DNA from 2 places in the Bartonella sp. AP150HLJHH genome. Region 2 is predicted to be linked to the other one. Evidence: predicted binding sites of a transcription regulator. Region 2 holds the regulator's gene; the other holds the start of a gene.
What was found. Region 2 encodes HrcA, which represses chaperone genes, less so after heat shock. Its sites were predicted from a motif close to GTTAGCACTCNCNNNNNGNGAGTGCTAAC; they were not measured.
Positions count from the first base shown of each region.

Region 1: the regulator HrcA is predicted to act here: its motif matches at 3,881-3,909, upstream of groES (co-chaperone GroES).

Region 1 is NZ_JBHIQC010000008.1:68,521-76,168, reverse strand. It holds gene ACFING_RS05120 (outer membrane protein) at 1-597, opposite strand, end outside; partial or broken gene ACFING_RS05115 (lyase family protein) at 1,224-1,444, opposite strand; gene fumC (class II fumarate hydratase) at 2,344-3,732, opposite strand; gene groES (co-chaperone GroES) at 3,960-4,256, shown strand; gene groL (chaperonin GroEL) at 4,315-5,958, shown strand; partial or broken gene groEL (chaperonin GroEL) at 6,032-6,225, shown strand; gene ACFING_RS05090 (hypothetical protein) at 6,934-7,131, opposite strand; gene ACFING_RS05085 (hypothetical protein) at 7,183-7,431, shown strand.
Region 2 is NZ_JBHIQC010000001.1:187,200-194,847, reverse strand. It holds gene thpR (RNA 2',3'-cyclic phosphodiesterase) at 286-825, shown strand; gene grpE (nucleotide exchange factor GrpE) at 932-1,594, opposite strand; gene hrcA (heat-inducible transcriptional repressor HrcA) at 1,729-2,799, opposite strand; gene rdgB (RdgB/HAM1 family non-canonical purine NTP pyrophosphatase) at 3,313-3,960, shown strand; gene hemW (radical SAM family heme chaperone HemW) at 3,957-5,156, shown strand; gene dapE (succinyl-diaminopimelate desuccinylase) at 6,748-7,648, opposite strand, start outside.

The sequences.
Region 1 (7,648 bases), on a different contig from region 2:
CATAAGACGATGGGAAGCAAAACCAATGCGCGCGCGCGTGGCACCAGACCACGTTTCTTTCAATGTTACACTGCTAACAACAATGTCACCATAGTTGGATATCGTTTCACCCTGAGCTGCAGGTTTTATGATAGGAATCCCAGCTTTTTTAAAGGCAATGTTAATGGAGTTTGATTCATCTAGAATTTTCTTTCCATTGTCTGTTTGGGTGCTTTTCCTCCCAGACCAGACCATGTCGGTATCAAAACTGAAAACAAGATCTCCCAGATCAATATTAGAACCTGCATACAAACCTGCTCTCAATCCTGATAGTTTCGGTGATAAATCTCTATCAACCAAAGCCCATTTTCCGTCCCTGGCTTCTTGTGCGTAATTTAGAGTATTTTTATTGGAAAAATATCCAATTTGTCCTCCAAAATAAAAACCAGACCAAGAAAAAGGCGCAGAAACAGTAACCGGTGAAATACGTGACGATGAAACATCTTGCAATGAAACCTTCGGTTCTGATTGCTTAAAGATTACCGTATCTGCTGCTTGCGCTGTTGAAGCGGTAATGAAGGTGAAAATAGATAGTGCAACTAAACATTTTGTTTTCATAAAAACGTCCCCAATTTATTTCAGATACAAATCGTATTATATACAAATTGGTTAAAAAAATCTATACTTAATATCATTATGAAAACTAAAACACTCAAAAACTCTATAATTATCCATATTTAAGCGTTCTTAAAACTTGTTTTCATGCTATTATGCTGGGTTTATATTGATTTTTCAGGATTTTTTTATACGCCTTCAGTGTTCTCTGTGTTTTAGAAAAAATTATAGTATAGTAAATAAGCTTTTTACTTATTAAAAAAACATTATTTTATATATATTAAAACACTTTTTGTTATTAAATGTATTATCCATTATGATTGACATCAATGTGCTTACATATTCAATTGATCGTAAAAAATGCATATTGGCACCATCATATTCTTTGCTCGTTTCTGATATTGCATAGCTTTGTATTGCGATAGCCTTTTGAGCACTTGAGGGGATGAGCGACTTTATTTCTTTTTTATCTATATGCCACTTTTGCTTATGATAATCCAAGCGAATAGTTTTGATTGATTGAATGGAATACGAAGAATAAGAAGGAGTAAAGTGCGAGAATCTCAAGTCTCATGAGGTTTCTTATGCGCCATGTAAAACGGATAAACTCTCCGTTCCGTTCACTTAAAGCCAGAACGTGGATGAGAGCCTAAAAACTGAAAGTCGTTGGCGATTTTAAAGAGATTAGCGCGTACCATTCAGGTTTTTGTGGAAATGGGTGAGGGCGCTATAATGGGCAAAAGCCTCCAATTTCTTGCGAGTTGTCAAGGATATCCCCGTCAGAGGGCGGATTGTTTCAGCAAAGGTCAAAACCTTTCGGTGCATTGAATTTTGTTCCAACAGCTGTTCCTCTATTGAGCACCCCCATCTTCACGCTTCATAAAAGAGACATTTCTCAATGTTCCTAAACCCATTTCATGACAGCGATTGTGAATGATATAATAATAAATCTATTGAGCATCTCTTTTACGCTTCATAAAGGAGCACGCCGGTACCATTACTATATTTGCCAGTTCGTGGGGTTGTTGTGACAGTCCTCTCCACAATGTTGTGACAAGAGGCCCCTTTGTCCGTTGTGACAGTCCTTGGCACTTGAGGTGGTTCATTAGAGGCGTTTGTAGTCCTTATCGGATACAATTTCTATTCATACATTCATTGCGTTTGTGATGTGCAAGTCAGTGATTTTGATTGATGCAACATGGGACCGATTTAAAATGAGAAAATCTTACGGTATTTAGGATTCTCGTTCAATATGGATAACGCTAGATTATCATTATAAATAAACACATTATCTCATTGAGATAAGAGTTATCTACCCAATGTTATCAATAATGATAACATTGTAAAGCGTAACTACGATGAATTCATTAATCTTTTTATACTTTGATTGAAATTATGTCTATTAATACCGATTTTTTTTGAGCTCATTCTGTTTGGTTGATAGCTAATAGATTTTCAAAATCAAAACGCGAAGCTAGAATGAAAAACACCTTAAGGTCATATCCATTTAAATCACTTTCTGCCAGTATAGCCATTGGGTGTTGAGCTATGACTATCCATGCCTTTGCAAAACCGTTGTGCCTTTTAAGTACAATATAAGCAACAAAAACACCCATAGCATAAATGCGGATCAGAGCCTAAAATGAACGCTGTGGGTAATTGTTATCGGTCATCATCGGGGTGTTTACACCCCGATCTTTTGACAGAAAGATTTGTTTTAAGATGTTTGCATCTTTTTTAGTGGGTTGTTTATTGGGGAGCAATCATCTTTTTAGGATCAACTAATCGGTCATAATCCTCTACAAAAACACCTGCTTTTAATGCTTCGGTGCGCAAAGTTGTATCATTTTTATGCGCTGCTTTGGCAATTTCAGCAGCTTTTTCATAGCCAATTTCTGGTGCAAGAGCTGTGACTAACATGAGTGAGCGCTCCATGAGTGAGTGAATATGAACACGATTGGCCCGTAATCCTTGAATGCAATGCATATCAAAAGAACGCATGCAATCACCAAGAAGGGTAATTGATTGTAAAACGTTATAGCCAATAACAGGTTTATAAACGTTGAGTTCAAAATGTCCTTGGCTTGCGGCAAAGGTTACGCTGGTGTGATTACCAAAAACTTGGCATGCGACCATGGTTAAGGCTTCACATTGCGTGGGGTTGACTTTGCCGGGCATAATAGAAGATCCGGGTTCATTTTCAGGAAGACTGAGTTCCCCTAAACCGGAACGTGGACCAGAGCCTAAAAACCGAATGTCATTGGCAATTTTAAACAGATCAGCAGCGAGAGCATTCAAGCTCCCGTGGAAATGCGCAAGGGCACCATGATGGGCAAGTGCTTCAAATTTATTGCTGGCAGTTTGGAACGTTATTTCTGTGAGAGTGCTCACTGTTTGCGCAAAAGCAACGTCAAAACCTTTTGGCGCATTCAGCCCTGTGCCAACAGCCGTACCACCTTGAGCAAGCATTTGGACATCGGTTAGAGCATTTTCAATACGCTGAAAATTGGCTTCTAATGCGGCACGATAGCCTGAAAATTCTTGCCCTAAGGTTAAAGGGGTTGCATCTTGCGTATGGGTGCGGCCGATTTTAATGATATCTGCAAATTCTTGCTCTTTTTGTTTTAATGTCGCAATAAGAGCTTCAAGGATTGGCAGTAAGTGTTGGCGTGTTTGCAACGTGGTGGCAATGTGAAGCGCCGTGGGAAAGGAATCGTTCGATGATTGGCTCATGTTGACATGGTCATTGGGATGAACTGGTTTTTTGCTTCCAAGTTTTCCTCCCAAAATCTTACTAGCACGATTAGCAATGACTTCATTGACATTCATATTGCTTTGTGTGCCAGAACCTGTTTGCCAGACGGACAGTGGAAAATGCGTATCAAAATCGCCAGCAAGCACTTCATCAGCGGCGGCAATAATTGCTTTTCCAATATTTTCTGGTAGTTTTCCTTTGCCCATATTTACAATCGCTGCTGCTTTTTTGACAAGGACTAAGGCATAGATGATGGCAAGAGGCTGCTTTTCACTGCCAATATTAAAATTATGCAGAGAACGTTCAGTTTGTGCGCCCCAATAACGATCTTGACGTACCGAAATCGTTCCAAAGCTATCCGTTTCCTGACGTGTTTCAACCATGATAAGATCCTTTTTTGTTCACGGGTTCTCAAAAAAGATAGATAACGCGAAAGTGCAATAAGAGGCAAGACTTTGAAGCTTCATTTAGAGAAATTATTTTTATGGCTATTCTTGACATTGAGAGATGCCGATTTTATATCTAACACATGCTAGCACTCGTAATTTGAGAGTGCTAGCAAGAACTTTTAAGATTAATTCAATTATGTTCAGTTTTAAGGATTTAAAACATGGCTAATATACAATTCCGCCCACTTCACGACCGTGTCGTTGTCCGTCGGGTTGAATCTGAAAATAAAACGGCTGGTGGGATTATCATCCCTGATACAGCAAAAGAAAAACCCCAAGAAGGCGAAGTGATTGCTGTTGGCAATGGCGCTCTCGATGATAACGGAAAGCGCGTGCCTTTAGAAGTCAAAACAGGAGACCGTATTTTGTTTGGAAAATGGTCTGGAACTGAAGTCAAGATTAATGGGGAAGACCTCCTCATCATGAAAGAATCTGACATTATGGGAATTATGGGCTAATTGAAGCACTTAGTTTTTCATTGTGTACTATTTTGAGAAAACTCCAAGGAGAAATTAAATGGCTGCTAAAGAAGTCAAATTTGGCCGTGAAGCGCGTGAGCGTTTGTTGCGCGGTGTCGACATCCTTGCTAATGCTGTTAAGGTGACACTCGGCCCTAAAGGTCGCAATGTGGTGATTGATAAATCATTCGGTGCGCCTCGTATCACAAAAGATGGTGTATCCGTTGCAAAGGAAATCGAACTGGAAGATAAGTTCGAAAATATGGGTGCACAAATGTTGCGCGAAGTTGCTTCTAAAACCAATGATATCGCTGGTGATGGAACAACAACAGCAACTGTTTTAGGACAAGCTATTGTGCAAGAAGGTGTTAAAGCTGTTGCTGCGGGCATGAACCCAATGGATCTTAAACGTGGGATTGATGCTGCTGTTGAAGAAGTGGTGGCAAACCTCTTCAAAAAAGCAAAAAAAATTCAAACTTCAGCAGAAATTGCACAGGTGGGAACAATTTCCGCTAATGGCGCTGCTGAAATCGGTAAAATGATCGCTGATGCTATGGAAAAAGTGGGCAATGAAGGCGTCATTACCGTTGAAGAAGCTAAAACCGCTGAAACGGAATTAGAAGTCGTTGAAGGAATGCAATTTGACCGTGGGTATCTTTCCCCTTATTTTGTCACAAATGCTGAGAAAATGGTCGCTGATCTTGATGATCCTTACATTCTCATTCACGAAAAGAAATTGTCTAATTTGCAATCTCTTCTTCCTGTGCTTGAAGCTGTTGTTCAGTCTGGAAAACCACTTCTCATTATTGCTGAAGATGTGGAAGGTGAAGCTTTGGCAACGCTCGTTGTCAACAAATTGCGTGGTGGTTTGAAAATTGCTGCTGTAAAAGCTCCTGGATTTGGTGACCGTCGTAAAGCAATGTTAGAGGATATCGCTATCTTGACATCCGGACAGGTTATTTCTGAAGATGTGGGCATTAAACTTGAAAATGTCACTTTGGATATGCTTGGACGTGCAAAGAAAGTGAATATTTCTAAAGAAAACACCACCATTATTGATGGTGCTGGACAAAAGGCTGAAATTACTGCTCGCGTCAATCAAATCAAGGCTCAGATTGAAGAAACAACTTCTGACTATGACCGTGAAAAATTGCAAGAAAGACTTGCTAAACTCGCTGGTGGTGTTGCTGTTATCCGTGTGGGTGGTGCAACAGAAGTTGAAGTGAAAGAAAAGAAAGACCGTGTTGATGATGCTTTGAATGCAACACGTGCTGCTGTTGAAGAAGGTATTGTTGCTGGTGGTGGTACCGCATTGTTGCGTGCAGCAAATGCGTTGACCGTTAAGGGAAGTAATCCTGACCAAGAAGCTGGTATTAGTATCGTTCGTCGTGCTCTACAAGCACCAGCGCGCCAGATTGCAAGCAATGCTGGTGAAGAAGCCGCTATTATTGTGGGCAAAGTGCTGGAAAATAATGCTGACACTTATGGTTACAATACCGCAACTGGTGAATTCGGTGATTTGATTGCTTTGGGAATTGTTGATCCTGTGAAAGTTGTGCGCTCTGCTCTTCAGAATGCGGCTTCAATTGCGAGCCTTCTGATCACAACAGAAGCAATGGTTGCTGAAGTTCCAAAGAAAGATACACCAATGCCTCCGATGCCTGCTGGCGGAATGGGTGGAATGGGCGGAATGGATTTCTAAGCTCTTATTTCATAGAAGTAATAAAGAAACGGGCCTTCTGTGCCCGTTTTTTTTATGCTTTTCATGTTTTTCAACCGGTGAATTTGGTGATTTGATTGCTTTCAAGAATTGTTGATCCCGTGAAAGTTTTTGCGTTCTGCTCTTCAGAATGCGGCTTCAATTGCGAGCCTTCTGATCACAACAGAAGCAATGGTCGCTGAAGTTCCAAAGAAAGATACACTAATGCCTCCGATGCCTGCTGGTGGAATGGGTGGAATGGATTTCTAAGCTCTTTTCCATAGACGTAATAAAGAAACGGGTCTTCTGTGCCCGTTTTTTTTATGCTTTTTCACGTTTCATACAGTTTTTCCTTTTATGATAGTTTCTTTATCTTATAGGATTGTTCTATTCTCCTCTGGTTGATCTACCGTTATTGTGAATGAATTTCACTCTTAATCCATAGCTTTTTCTCTTGTTTTTATGAAAAATGTTTCTATTGTGCGGGGATCGTGGTTTCCTTTGAAAATATTGTGCTAATAAAAATATAACTATTTGATTTATAATTATTTATTCCTAATACAGTTCTGTTTTTTCATTTCAGGTTTATGCATGCATCGTTAAAAAATCCTGGGTTTGTGCTTCATAAGGTGAGAGGTCACTACGGTTTTTATGAACCAACGCAATCATTAAAAGTCAGTAGTTAAAAAGAGTCAGTAGTTAAGAGTTAGTACCTATTGAGCGTTGGAAAGACAGAGTTGAAAAGAGCATGATGGGGCTGGTTTGTTTTTTATGAATAAGATGCTGGTATTTCAAGCTTTTGCATAGGAGAATAAGCATCTCTCTGTTTCGTTGATCTCTGAAATGGGGAGACTGCCCCATTTCAGAAGCTTAAAGACAAAAGCTAATTTTTCGCCTTGCTCTCATCTTTTCTTCGGTAAGCTCATCACCTAAATTGGAGCCAAACCCATGTTGTTATACTCAAGTTCTGTTTGTTGCCTATATTGTGACAGAAAATTCTTGAGTGGGGAGCAATTTTTGAACTAAGGGGACCATGACAGTTAGCCGAAAAAAATCATGACAAGACAGTAGGCGTGCTTGTGTTAGAATTTTTAATGCTTCTGATGATAAAGGCACGCGAAATTTTGTTGTAGCCTCATGCCTTCTTTTCATATTTTCGAGCCAAGGATTTTCCATATATTCTCTTCAACTTGACCTTTATGCATAGAACATAAGGGAATTGAGAGGGTGGAAATTGAGAGGCAGGGAATTGAGAGGCAGGGAATTGGGAGGGGGAAATTGGGAGGCAGGGTATTGGGAGGCAGGGTATTGGGAGGCAGGGCATTGGGAGGCAGGGCATTGAGAGGGTGGAAATTGGGAGGCAGGGTATTGGGAGGCAGGGCATTGGGAGGGGGAAATTGGGAGGCAGGGTATTGGGAGGCAGGGCATTGGGAGGCAGGGTATTGGGAGGCAGGGCATTGGGAGGCAGGGCATTGAGAGGGTGGGAGGAGCCGGCTTGCTTTTTTATTCAACGTAAAGATGAGAGGCTTTATGTAAGGCTACCATTACATTGCTTGTTTATGCGCTTCTTTAAAAGAAATGTCTTTTAATACAAATTCTTGGCAATGTTATTTATGAAGAGTATAAAATCATTTGGATATCAATAGTTTATTAAAAAAATGTATGTTGGTATGATCCTTTTCTTATGTTACCA
Region 2 (7,648 bases):
AAATCTATCAACTTTTCTTATTTTCTGCTAACTTTGTAGCCTTTATAATACACAAGTAATCTTCCATTGCACATCATTGTGATACAGATCCTGAAAACGCAATTCTTATCAATATCATAACCATTTTCTTAAAACAAATAAGCTGTGTATATTCATAATTATGGTAAGCATTTTTTAAACATTATTTTTCTATACTATTGCCTTATGTTCTTTGGTAGACAACTCACTCTCGTTATCTATCATTGTGCTTGGAGTGGCATCTTTTCATTGTAAAGAGGTAATATTGTGGGTCGTCTATTTAGTGCCCTTCAAATTCCTCAACAAACAACACAACAACTTGTGTCGTTGCAAAGTGGCTTACCAAATACGCAGTGGATTAATTCGCAAAATTTTCATGTCACCTTATCTTTTTTTGGCAAAGTTGAAAGTTCTACCGCAGATATACTTATGCACGCCTTTGACACAATAAAGCTCTCTCCTTTTATGCTACAAATAGATGGTTTTGATATTTTTGGTTCAGAAAATACTGCCCCCTCTCTTGTTATTCGCATTAAACCTTGTAAAGCTCTCAATCTTCTACACGAAAAGATGCAATCTATCCGTAGCCATTTAGGTCTAACACCTGATGAAAGAGAATTTACTCCACATATTACTATTGCGCGACTGCTTGATACTAAACCTGAAGACCTTGTTCCTTATCTGTTCTTTCGAAGGAATTTTTCATTTCCTCCTTTTGAGGTTGATCATTTTGTTTTATTTTCATCGCCATTTCCCTCAAGCGATGCCGTGTATGTTGTAAAAGGAAATTGGCCACTTCAAAAATAAAAGGGTGTTTGTCACACCCTTTAAAAACTCTTTGAGAAAAGACCCTATATATATGAAACTGCAGGGAATACTGCATTTTACGATAGAGGTTTGTTATTGATGTGTTTTAAGCCGAATCATCTTCAACAGAAGTTTCTTTTGCTCCTCCTTTGGCTACACCCACTATAGCTGGACGTAACACCCTTTCCCCGATAATATAACCTGCCTGAACCACTTGTTGAACAGTATTATCTGGAACATCAGCATTGGGAATTTCAAACATCGCTTGATGAAAGTGAGGATCAAATTTTTGCCCCTCTGGATGAATTTTTTGCACCCCATGACGTTCTAATGCTGCCATCATGGCACGTTCAGTCATTTCAACGCCTTCTGCCAATGATTTCAAACCAGCATCACTCTCCCGTGCACCTTCTGGAATAGCTTCCAAAGCACGATTGAGATTGTCAGAAACCGATAACATATCCCGTGCAAAATTAGCAATGGAATAAGCTCTTGCATCCGCCACATCTCGCATAGTACGGCGTCGAAGATTTTCCATATCTGCAACAAGACGTAAAAGCTGATCTTTCAGTTCTTTATTTTCATCCTGCAAAGACGCTAAAAGATCACTAACCTCATTGCTTTCTGTTTCAACGACTTCGTGTTCCTCTGTTTTATGTGTTTTTAAAAATTCATCGGCTGCCTGTTTAAGTGTATTACGATCAGCTGGATTTTTTAAATCACAATTTTCAAATGAAGCGTCAGTAAATTTGTTTTTTTCATCAGACATAAAAATTTTATTCCTTCATAAGATTCGTTATTCTCGATATCGAAATTCTACAGACAAAAATCAAGGGGTATCGATGTATATAATACTATATAATACAATGAGCTTTTATAGTACAAATACTTACTTGCATCGTTTTAACGCAATAACTGTGACACAAGTTGAGCTGTATAATCAACCATGGGCACGATCCTTGCATAATTAAGCCGTGTAGGACCAATAACACCTAAAGCACCAATGACTCTTTGTTGTGAATCACGATAAGGTGCTACAACTAAAGAAGAACCAGAAAGTGAAAATAACTTATTTTCTGAACCAATAAAAATTCTAACCCCAGAACCTTCATCCGTTAAATCGAGAAGTTGTGCCATACTTTCACGCGTTTCAAGATCATCAAACAAATGGCGTAATCGTTCTAAATCTTCTTCTGCTTTCACATCTTCAAGTAAATTGCTACGCCCGCGAACAATGAGGTGTATTTTATGATCAGCACCTTCTCCTCCCCAAAGAGCTAATCCCGTTTCAACAAGATGATGCGATAAATCATCAAGTGCAGCCCGTGTTTCTGCGCATAAGCGGGCAATTTCCCCTTTAGCTTCACTCAATGTACGCCCTTGGATATGGGCATTGAGAAAATTCGTTGCTTCCGTCAATTGTGCATGAGTAACCCCTTCCGGTAAATGAACAATACGATTTTCAACTTCACCTTGTTGAGTCACCAAAACGGCAAGAGCATGCTCCCTATCAAGGCGCACAAATTCAATATGTTTCAATGTTCCTTCTTGTTTTGTTGCTAAAACAAGCCCTGCCCCACGTGAAAGATCTGAAAGAACTCGGCTTGCTTGAACAAGAAAATGTTCAACCGATTGTGCATGACCAGCCTCTTTGACTTGCATTTCAATATTTTCTCGCTCTTCGTTTGGCAAATCACCCGCTTCCATAAATGCATCAACAAAAAAGCGTAAACCTGATTGTGTTGGCATTCGACCCGCAGAAACATGTGGTGCATAAATCAAACCGAGATGTTCAAGATCACTCATCACATTGCGAATCGTCGCAGGCGATAATGTCTGTTGTAAAAGCCGCGAAAGATTACGTGATCCTACAGGTTCACCATCATTAAGATAAGCTTCAACAATATGGCGAAAAATATCACGCGAACGTTCATCAAGATATTTTAGTTCATTATCAATAGTTTTGTGCTTCATCACAACTGTTTCACTACTTTTAAAATCCTCATCTCTTATATAAGTTTTGCCAAGGTTTGGTCAAATAGTCTAAAGTAGTATAAAAACATATTATCCTATTGAGCTGTAAAATGCTACCTTTCAGAGTGATGCTTGATAAATTACGCAGGAAATATTTTTGTTAGAGTGTGTGAGAAATATTTAAGATTAAGAATTGATCTGTAAAGTGGTCTGCTGTAGGGACTTGTCAAGAGAATCTAGATTGATTAAAAATCGCTGTAAATAGAAAATTTCACCCTTTAGAGCAAGCAGAAAATTGGAAGTTTACCATAAAATGCTATCATAAAAAAGACATGTCTTCCCTATCTTTGCAAGGTTATCTTCGTGCAAGATAAAAAATTTTATTGGAATAAAATATCATAAAACGTGTAAAATAATCATATTATGTGAAATCAAGCAGAATGTGTGTATATGAGCATTTAAACCGTTTTTTAGCACAAAAATAATTCCCCTTTCATTTTTGGAGAAATCTATATGAGAAGCATAGCAGATAAAAAACTTGTCATTGCTACACATAACACTGGAAAATTGCATGAAATCACTACTTTAATTACGCCTTTCGGTTTAATAATACAATCGGCAAAAGAACTAGGCTTGCCAGAACCAAAAGAAACGGGAAAAACATTTGAAGAAAATGCTTATATTAAAGCTTTTTCAGCAGCAAAAAAAACAGGACTTCCTGCCCTCTCTGATGATTCAGGCTTAGAGGTAGATGCATTGGAGGGTGCGCCAGGCGTTTATACCGCTGATTGGGCAATTCAAGCCGATGGTACACGTAATTTTCCAAAAGCTATGAAAAAAATAGAAAATGAACTCCAAAAAGTCGGAGCACGAGAAAAAAGTCAACGGAAATGCCGTTTTATATCCGTCATTTGCATTGCATGGCCTGATGCTCATGCAGATTACTTCCGTGGATGCGTTGAAGGAACGTTCATTTGGCCTCCACGGGGAGATAAAGGCTTTGGTTTTGATCCTATTTTTTTACCAGATGGATGTGAAAATACCTTTGGAGAAATGTCAACAGAACAAAAACACAACTGGAAACGCAATGATCTTCCCCCTCTTTCACATCGCGCACGTGCTTTCAAACTTTTAGCAGAAAACCTTTTAGCATTCTCATGAATGAACCTTTCGGCATTTACATTCATTGGCCCTTTTGTGCAGCTAAATGTCCTTATTGTGACTTTAATTCGCATGTTCGCATCCATGGTGTTGATCAACCACGTTTTGTCACCGCCTTTAAGCGCGAAATAGAAACGCAATACCACAAAATAGGACCACGCCATATTACAAGTATTTTTATTGGTGGAGGAACCCCCTCTCTTATGGAGCCACAAACTGTCGATGCCCTATTGCAAGCACTTGCAAAAAAATGGGTAGTCGATGATAAAGTTGAAATTACATTAGAAGCTAATCCATCCAGTGTGGAAGCAGAGCGCTTTCGTGGATACCGTGCGGCAGGTGTTAATCGCTTATCTCTAGGAATACAAGCGCTCAATGATAAAGCATTGCGCAAACTTGGCCGACTCCATAATGTGGAACAAGCTCTTTGTGCCATTGCTTTAGCACGACAAATTTTTCCACGTTTATCCTTTGATCTCATTTATGCCCGCCCCGAACAAACCCTCGAAGAATGGAAATCTGAAATTTCCCAAGCAATTGATTTGGCAGCAGACCATCTTTCTCTTTATCAATTGACGATCGAAGAAGGAACCGCCTTTAAACGCCTTCATGATGCAGGAAAACTTATCCTTCCCCCATCAGAGCTAGCAGCAGATCTGTATCATCTTACTCAAGAAATAACGGCACTACATGGACTTCCTGCCTATGAAATCTCAAACCATGCAATGCCCGGTGCCGAATCAGCACACAATCTTCTTTATTGGCGTTATCACCAATATGCAGGCTTTGGTCCAGGAGCACATGGACGTTTCATTGAGCATACACCGAATCATTCCTCTTTCTGTTCAAAAACATTGTCATCACACCTTGAAAACCGCGAACGTTATGTCACAATAAATGAAAAGCATCCCGAACAGTGGCTTAATTTGGTAGAAACAACAGGACATGGCTGTATTGAAACGGAACATTTAACCACTGAACAACAGGCAAATGAAATGCTCCTTATGGGATTACGCCTTTGCGAAGGCTTAGAACTTATACGCTATGAAACCTTAAGTCCCAAACGCATCCCTATGGAAAAACTGATCGAGTTACAACACCAAGAATTGATAGAAATGGTCGATAACCAACGCTTAAAAGCAACAGCCAAAGGACGTATTGTTCTTGATCACATCATCAGCCAACTCGCAAATTAAAATTTTTATAACAACATACTTATTATCATTTTTCATAGCAAGGTGAGACTAGAATATTGTGAGATTCTTTCATTTCAAAACTATTTATAGCAAGTTAGTTATCGCCATTTGCTTACACCTTAAAAATAGAGAAGCATGTGGATAAAAACTATAAAAAAGGAGTAAAAAGGCCTCTTATGAACACTCTTAAGTGCTAAAAGCTATTGTAATATTTTGAGCTAGAAAGTGTATGGTGCTCTAACTTTATTTTTCATAAACATAAAGATGGGGAGGCATTATAGATTTTATATTACAACATTCATAAGCACCGTAGTAGCACAAATGTGACAAACATTAAGAAAATTTCTTTAAAACAAGTACGTGAATGCATAATACGATAATGTATTTTTTCTTTATGAAATCGTGGCACCATTAAAAGAACCAGAGAAATAAACATGAAACCATGCATCAATTTCTGATTATTTAAAAAGATATTACTCTAGATAATTTTGAAAACCGTAAAGCTGAATAAAAGAGAAAGTAAAAAAGAACGCTGATTTTCACCTTTATACCTTTATATTTCCCCTCAATCAGGTTGTGGTTGTATGTCTGTTTCAGAGATTACAAAAAATAGATATACACAATGCTTTTATCCTATTCTGTCATATAAAAGCTGTTATCGCAAAAAATACTGAACCAATATTTATTTGAGATACGCGGCTGTATGATCGTATTAATTTATAGGTAACAGCAACATCATGAGCTTTACTAAACAAATAATGTGCTCAAATGGCAAATATACTAAATATGAATCGGTATTGCTTTGTTAGCGAGCGAAACGATGTTAATCTCATATGATCTTACTTGTATGCGTATATGCTTATAAGTGTCTGTACCCGTCCTTTAAGGTTATTTAATTAAAAAATTGAGAATAATACTAGGACAATCTTTGGTTAAAGAAATCAACGTGCTGCTACAAAAAAATTCTGTGTATCTTTATCATAACCAAGATTAAAGCTGATTAAATACGCTCACCTTCTATCTCGTAATGATTTGCAACGGAAGTTCTTGGGGACAAAAAAAGCAAGGTAAAATATATGAAATAAAACAAACTTAAAGCGCTTTTCCTATAGTCTTTATTCTAAGAAAGTCTATAGGAACAAGAAGTACCTTTTATGCGAGTGCAGAAAACATATCAAAACATGAGCTGTGAATGAGCGCATTTATGTTGTACGAACTTTTTACAATAGTAGCATGTTTTTGTGTGTCTTTATGGCATCAACCTGTCATCACACAATGATGATATAATATTCATTGTTTTCCATATATGATTGCGTGTGACTTCCTTTCTACACTTTAAAGAACGAATATTTTCAATCCAATATGGTCTAAACAGTTCTGCTTCTTCAAGCAGATCTCTTTTGGCTTTTCAATTATGTAATTCACTTAACTAAAGACTCTACAGGCAAGAATCCCAACTTAAGAATATTCATTACTTACTCTAAGACTACTTAATATATTAAGTTTTACGAGTCTCGTATCACCACACCATAAATGGCAATATCTTATGGCACAACAAGATAAAGGTATTTTTGAACCAGCAACCTTTTCTTTATGCAAAAAATTCAATAATAAAACGCTCATAAATAGTAGTAAGTGTTTCTATTGCATCAAGGGCTACACACTCATCTACCATATGCATCGTTTGCCCCGGTAAACCAAATTCGACCACTGGGCAATAATCCTTAATAAATCGTGCATCTGAAGTACCACCAGAAGTGGAGCATTCTGGTATATTCCCTGTTACACTTTTAATAGCATTGGATAAAGTTTGAATGAGTTTATCATTTTTGGTCAAAAAAACATCTCCTAAACTTGGAATCCATTCAAGCTGATAAGAGGGATATTGGTCACCATTGTTTTTTGATTGTACCAAAGCAAGACGCTTTTCAATTTCCTTCATCAGTGTTTCTTTTGTCCAAAGATCATTGTAGCGTATATTAAAACGAATCGTTGTCTGCGCTGGAATAACATTGACCACTAAATTACCGGTATCGATGGTTGTTAGCTCCAAATTACTGGGTTGAAAATTTTCTGTCCCTTTATCTAAAACGGTTTGTGTCAATGCTTGAATAAGCTTACTTGCCAAAGGCAAAGGATTGGCAGCCCTTTCTGGAAAAGCAACATGACCTTGGCGACCCTTCACGGTAATGACACCAGAAATCGATCCGCGGCGACCAATTTTGATAATATCACCAACAGTCTTTACGCTTGTTGGTTCTCCCACAAGAGCCGCAGTCCATTTTTCGCCTTTTTTTTCTGCCCATTTGAGAAGTTTTACCGTACCATTAACAGCAGGCCCCTCTTCGTCACCAGTAATTAAAAGGCTTACCCTTCCTTTAATGGATCGTTTCTCAAGAACTCGCGCTAGAGCCGCAATAAAACAAGCGATACCACCCTTCATATCAACAGCACCCCGCCCATATAATTTCCCCTGATCTATAACAGCTTCA